Regions from separate parts of the Pseudomonas monsensis genome, predicted to be linked through region 2. Evidence: predicted binding sites of a transcription regulator. Region 2 holds the regulator's gene; the other holds the start of a gene.

Region 1 (3,543 bases), 1.7 Mb from region 2:
ATCGAGGACAGTGTATGGTGGGTAGTTTGACTGGGGCGGTCTCCTCCTAAAGAGTAACGGAGGAGTACGAAGGTGCGCTCAGACCGGTCGGAAATCGGTCGTAGAGTATAAAGGCAAAAGCGCGCTTGACTGCGAGACAGACACGTCGAGCAGGTACGAAAGTAGGTCTTAGTGATCCGGTGGTTCTGTATGGAAGGGCCATCGCTCAACGGATAAAAGGTACTCCGGGGATAACAGGCTGATACCGCCCAAGAGTTCATATCGACGGCGGTGTTTGGCACCTCGATGTCGGCTCATCACATCCTGGGGCTGAAGCCGGTCCCAAGGGTATGGCTGTTCGCCATTTAAAGTGGTACGCGAGCTGGGTTTAGAACGTCGTGAGACAGTTCGGTCCCTATCTGCCGTGGACGTTTGAGATTTGAGAGGGGCTGCTCCTAGTACGAGAGGACCGGAGTGGACGAACCTCTGGTGTTCCGGTTGTCACGCCAGTGGCATTGCCGGGTAGCTATGTTCGGGAAAGATAACCGCTGAAAGCATCTAAGCGGGAAACTTGCCTCAAGATGAGATCTCACTGGAACCTTGAGTTCCCTGAAGGGCCGTCGAAGACTACGACGTTGATAGGTTGGGTGTGTAAGCGCTGTGAGGCGTTGAGCTAACCAATACTAATTGCCCGTGAGGCTTGACCATATAACACCCAAGCAATTTGCGTCGAAGAGACCAGATTGCGGTGTGTGAAGACGAAACGAACCGAAAGTTCGCGCAACTCACAAGACACCTGTATCACATACCCGATTTGCTGAAGCGAGGCCAGATGGTCGCGAGTCAGTACCCGAATTTCTTGACGACCATAGAGCGTTGGAACCACCTGATCCCATCCCGAACTCAGAAGTGAAACGATGCATCGCCGATGGTAGTGTGGGGTTTCCCCATGTGAGAGTAGGTCATCGTCAAGATTAAATTTCAGAACCCCTGTCTGCTAACGCAGACAGGGGTTTTGTCGTTTAAGAGCCTGCCAAGATCAGGCGATCAAAGAATGTTCATTTGTCGCCCGGTCAACGCTCATCGCAAGGTGCGGCAAACGCTCTAGTGCGCCGTTCGGCGGGAATCTGACCTAAATGCCGTCCATTTCCCATACAACCCTAAGATTTCTCTGAACCGTGCCGAAAGACTGGTGAGACATGCGTGCACCAAAGTAGAGCGGCCAAGAAGAACGCTGCCTGCTCTGTACATGGAATGTTGCATCCGGAACGCATCCCCACTTTTGGCATAAGAAGTCCCATGAAATGAATCTCAAGTTCAGCCATAAAATCCTGTTGGCCGCTTCGGGCGTCGTGGTCCTGGCGTTCGCTCTGTTCACCCTCTACAACGACTATCTGCAGCGAAACACCATTCGCCAGAACCTCCAGTCCTCCGTACAGCAGGCGGGCGACCTGACTGCCAGCAGCGTGCAGAACTGGATGAGCGGGCGGATTCTGGTATTGGAAAACCTTGCGCAAAACGTTGCCCACCAGGGCAAGGACGCTGACTTCCCCGGTCTGGTCGATCAGCCGGCCTTCACCTCCAACTTCCAGTTCACTTACGTCGGCCAGGCCAATGGTGTATTCACCCAACGCCCTGACGCGAAGATGCCGGACGGTTACGACCCGCGCCAGCGCCCTTGGTACAAGCAAGCCGTCGCCGCCGATAAAACCATGCTGACGCCGCCGTACATGGCCGCTGTCGGTGGTCTGGTGGTGACCATCGCCATGCCGGTAAAAAAGAACGGCGAATTGCTCGGTGTGGTCGGTGGTGACTTGAGCCTGGAAACCCTGGTAAAGATCATCAACTCGGTGGACTTCGGTGGCCTCGGTCACGCGTTCCTGGTCAGCGCCGACGGTCAGGTAATCGTCAGCCCGGATAAAGATCAGGTGATGAAAAACCTGAAAGACATCTACCCGAATGCCGGTGTGCGCATCGAGAAGGGCAATCAGAACGTGGTGCTCAACGGTCAGGAACGCATCCTGTCGTTCACCCCGGTCAGCGACCTGCCGAATGCGCAGTGGTACATCGGTCTGTCGATTGATCACGATAAAGCCTACGCAGCCCTCAGTCAGTTCCGTACCTCGGCACTGATCGCAATGTTTGTGGCGGTGGCCGCGATTGCACTGCTGTTGAGCCTGTTGATCAATGTGTTGATGCGTCCGTTGACCACCATGGGTCGCGCAATGCAGGACATCGCTCAGGGCGAAGGCGATCTGACCCGTCGTCTGGTGGTTGAGAGCAAAGACGAATTTGGCGAACTGGGCAGTGCGTTCAACCAGTTCGTTGAACGGATTCACGCGTCGATTTCCGAAGTGTCGTCGGCAACCCGTCACGTACACGACCTGTCGCAGCGGGTAATGGCGTCGTCCAATGCGTCCATTGTCGGTTCCGACGAACAAAGTGCGCGCACCAACAGCGTCGCTGCCGCGATCAACCAGTTGGGCGCCGCCACCCAGGAAATCGCCCGCAACGCGGCCGATGCTTCGCAGCACGCCAGCGGCGCCAGCGAACAGGCCGATGACGGTCGTCAGGTGGTGGAGCAGACCATTCAGGCGATGACCGAGCTGTCGCAGAAAATCAGCCTGTCGTGCACGCAGATCGAAACCCTGAACGCCAGCACCGACAACATCGGCCACATTCTCGATGTGATCAAAGGCATTTCGCAGCAGACCAACCTGCTGGCACTCAACGCGGCTATCGAAGCCGCGCGGGCCGGTGAGGCTGGCCGTGGTTTTGCGGTGGTGGCGGACGAGGTGCGCAACCTTGCCCATCGCACCCAGGAGTCGGCAGAAGAAATCCACAAGATGATCACGTCGCTGCAGGTCGGCTCCCGTGAAGCGGTGACCACCATGAATGCCAGTCAGGCATCCAGCGAGCAGAGTGTTGAGGTGGCCAACCAGGCCGGCTTGCGTCTGGTCAGCGTGACCCAGCGTATCGGTGAAATCGACGGCATGAACCAGTCGGTGGCCGCCGCGACCGAGGAGCAGACGGCTGTGGTGGAGACCCTCAACGTTGACGTCAATCAGATCAACCTGTTGAACCAGCAGAGCGTGGCCAACCTCAACGAAACGTTGAAGGATTGTGATGCGTTGTCGCAGCAGGCCAACCGGTTGAAGCAGTTGGTCGACAGTTTCAAGATCTGACCACCCGTCAGACCGTGTTATCGTTCAATCGCGGGCAAGCCCGCCCCCACAGAATTTTTGGCGAACACAATATGTGTGAACGACTCGAATCCTGTGGGGGCTGGCTTGCCAGCGAAAGCGGTGGTTCACTCACCGCCTGTGCAAAGCCTTAAACAAACAGCTTCAGCACATTCCCCATTGCATCATCGGCAAACCCCTGCACAAAGTCCTTGAACCCCGGTAGCGCCTCCTCACCGCCGCTGGCCGGCTCGGCAATGATCGTCCAGGTCGCCCGTGCTTTTCCCGCCCCCAGCGATTCCACATTCATCGCCGCCCATAGATTGGCCACGCCCAGGGTGTTGTAAATCGTCGTCCAGGTCATGCTCCGCGCCTGCTCATC
Region 2 (3,543 bases):
GGTTCTAACCGCCGCTTATCACAGTTACAAGCGTTGCGGGCTTGCCGGGTGCATCCTGACTAAACTGGATGAAACGGCCAGCCTTGGCGAAGTGTTGAGCCTGGCGATCAGTCATGAATTGCCGGTCGCGTACCTGACCGATGGCCCACGGATTCCGGATGATCTGCATCTGCCGCGCCGTCATCAACTGGTCAGCCGCGCCGTCAGCGTGCAAATGCAGGAAGAACCCAGCGAAGAAGCCATGGCTGACATGTTCGCTGATATCTATCACAGCCCGACCAAGCAGGTAGGCTGAGGTATTCATGAACAGTTTTTGTACCTACATCGATGGCCTGCCATGCATTGTTCCGGTTGTGAACGCGCAGCCAGTAATGTGGCCTCCGTCTATGCAAGACAAGGTAAAGAAATAACATGGGCAGCATGCATCCCGTACAGGTGATCGCGGTGACCGGCGGCAAAGGTGGCGTCGGCAAGACTAACGTGTCAGTGAACTTGTCTCTGGCGCTGGCAGAGCTTGGCCGTCGGGTCATGCTGCTGGACGCCGACCTGGGGCTGGCGAACGTCGACGTTCTGCTGGGACTGACCCCCAAACGTACTTTGGCCGACGTGATCGAAGGCCGCTGCGAGCTGCGCGACGTCCTGTTGCAGGGCCCCGGCGGGATCCGCATCGTGCCGGCCGCTTCCGGCACCCAGAGCATGGTGCACCTGAGCCCGGCGCAGCACGCCGGCCTGATTCAGGCGTTCAGCGACATCGGCGACAATCTCGACGTGCTGGTGATCGACACCGCTGCGGGTATTGGTGACTCGGTAGTCAGTTTTGTACGCGCCGCGCAGGAAGTGTTGCTGGTGGTCTGCGACGAGCCGACGTCCATTACCGACGCCTACGCGCTGATCAAACTGCTCAACCGCGATTACGGCATGAACCGCTTCCGCGTGCTGGCCAACATGGCCCAGAGCCCGCAGGAAGGGCGCAACCTGTTCGCCAAGTTGACCAAGGTCACGGATCGCTTCCTTGACGTGGCCCTACAATACGTCGGCGCCGTGCCTTACGACGAAAGCGTGCGTAAGGCGGTGCAGAAGCAGCGTGCGGTCTATGAAGCCTTTCCGCGTTCCAAGTGCGCCCTGGCGTTCAAGGCCATCGCCCAGAAGGTCGACACCTGGCCGCTGCCGGCGAACCCGCGCGGCCACCTGGAATTTTTCGTCGAGCGCCTCGTGCAGCAAACGGCAGGACCAGTGCTATGACCGCCAGCGGTATGAATTACTACAAGAAGTCGGCACGCGACGCGCAATACGAGTTGATCGAGCGTTACGCGCCACTGGTCAAACGCATTGCCTACCACTTGCTGGCACGCTTGCCGGCCAGTGTGCAGGTCGAAGACCTGATTCAGGCCGGCATGATCGGTCTGCTCGAAGTCTCGACCAAATACGACGCCAGCAAAGGTGCCAGTTTCGAAACGTACGCGGGCATTCGAATCCGCGGCGCGATGCTCGATGAAGTCCGTAAAGGGGACTGGGCGCCACGCTCGGTTCACCGCAACACCCGTATGGTCAGCGACGCAATTCGGGCAATTGAAGCTAAAACCGGCCGTGATGCTAAAGATCACGAGGTTGCGGCCGAACTCCAATTGAGTCTCGACGATTACTACGGGATTTTGAATGACACCCTGGGCAGCCGCCTGTTCAGTTTCGACGACCTGTTGCAGGACGGCGAACACGAAGGGCTGCACGAGGATGGCGCCAGTGCTCATCTTGAGCCGTCACGCGATCTGGAAGATGAACGTTTCCAGGCCGCACTGGCGGACGCGATTGCCAATTTGCCGGAGCGTGAGCGACTGGTGTTGGCGCTGTACTACGACGAAGAGCTGAACCTCAAGGAAATCGGTGAAGTCCTTGGCGTCAGTGAGTCGCGGGTCAGCCAGTTACACAGCCAGTGCGCGGCCCGCTTGCGGGGGCGTTTGGGGGAGTGGCGAGCGCGCTGAAGGCAGTGTGGGGACACTGCGAACGAGGCTGGTGCGGTGATGAACGGCACCGGTCTTGCTCTGTTGTGCTCCAGACAGTCTTCGAGTGCTACGCCGGATTGATTGAAATGGCGCGTCCAGGTGCTGGGCGCGTTTAAGACTGCTTGGAGGTCGAATTGGACAAGAACATGAAAATCCTCATCGTTGATGACTTCTCAACGATGCGGCGGATCATCAAGAACCTGCTGCGTGATCTGGGGTTCACCAACACCGTCGAGGCCGACGATGGCACCACTGCCATTCCGGTGCTCAACAGCGGAAGCATCGACTTTCTGGTAACGGACTGGAACATGCCGGGCATGACCGGTATCGACCTGCTGCGCCACGTACGTGCCGATGAAAAACTCAAGCACCTGCCCGTGCTGATGGTGACGGCAGAAGCCAAGCGTGAGCAGATCATCGAAGCGGCCCAGGCCGGTGTGAACGGCTACGTGGTCAAACCTTTCACGGCTCAGGCGCTGAAAGAAAAAATCGAGAAGATTTTCGAACGCATCGGCTGATGAACGCGCGGGGGAGCTATGGAGCATAACGAATCTTCACAGGGCGATTTCGAGTCGACCCTGAAAAAACACGCGGTCGAACTGGTCGAGAGCCTTGAAAAAGGCAGGTTCGGCGACGCTGTGCAACTGATCCATGAGCTCAATCAGACCCGTGACCGCGGCCTGTATCAGGAAGTGGGCAAGCTCACGCGCGAACTGCACAGTGCGATCGTCAACTTCCAGATTGATCCGCACATGCCGCAGGCCGAGGAAGTGTCGCAAATCACCGACGCCACCGAACGCCTGGGCTATGTGGTCAAGCTGACTGAAGCCGCGGCCAACCGCACCATGGATCTGGTGGAAAGCGCCACCCCGGTGGTCAATGGCCTGGCTGACGAAGCCCAGGCCCTGAGCACCGATTGGGGTCGCTTCATGCGTCGCGAGGTCGGGGCTGAAGAGTTCCGCGAACTGGCGCGTCGGGTCGACGGTTTTCTGTCGCGCAGCAGCACGGACAACCGTGCGGTGTCGAGCAACCTCAACGACATCCTGCTGGCCCAGGATTACCAGGACCTGACCGGTCAGGTGATCAAGCGCGTGACCCAACTGGTCACCGAAGTCGAAAGCAATTTGCTCAAACTCGTGCTCATGGCCAGTCAGGTGGACCGCTTTGCGGGCATCGAACATGACCGCGCCGCGATGCTTGCAGAAAAAGATCCACAAAAACATCTCTCGCAGGGTGAAGGTCCGCAGATTCATGCCGATAAACGAGAAGACGTTGTGTCCGGTCAGGACGATGTGGACGATTTGCTATCCAGCCTTGGATTTTGAGTTTTAGGTTTTTAGACCTGTAGGAGCACCCCATTAATGAGCTTCGGCGCCGATGAAGAGATCCTTCAGGATTTCCTGGTTGAGGCCGGCGAGATTCTTGAGCAACTGTCCGAACAACTGGTTGAGCTGGAAAGCCGCCCGGATGATGCAGATCTGCTCAACGCAATTTTTCGCGGTTTCCATACTGTAAAAGGGGGCGCCGGCTTCCTTCAGCTCAA

What was found. Region 2 encodes FliA, which starts transcription of late flagellar genes. Its sites were predicted from a motif close to CTAAAGTTTNNNNNNNNNNNGCCGNTAA; they were not measured.
Region 1: the regulator FliA is predicted to act here: its motif matches at 1,140-1,167, upstream of HV782_RS01660 (methyl-accepting chemotaxis protein).

What each region holds. Positions count from the first base shown of each region.
Region 1 is NZ_CP077087.1:356,991-360,533, forward strand. It holds rRNA gene HV782_RS01650 (23S ribosomal RNA) at 1-687, shown strand, start outside; rRNA gene rrf (5S ribosomal RNA) at 838-953, shown strand; gene HV782_RS01660 (methyl-accepting chemotaxis protein) at 1,284-3,164, shown strand; gene HV782_RS01665 (SRPBCC family protein) at 3,313-3,543, opposite strand, start outside.
Region 2 is NZ_CP077087.1:2,020,489-2,024,031, forward strand. It holds gene flhF (flagellar biosynthesis GTPase FlhF) at 1-295, shown strand, start outside; gene fleN (flagellar synthesis regulator FleN) at 412-1,242, shown strand; gene fliA (RNA polymerase sigma factor FliA) at 1,239-1,979, shown strand; gene HV782_RS08815 (chemotaxis response regulator CheY) at 2,147-2,518, shown strand; gene HV782_RS08820 (protein phosphatase CheZ) at 2,537-3,325, shown strand; gene HV782_RS08825 (chemotaxis protein CheA) at 3,362-3,543, shown strand, end outside.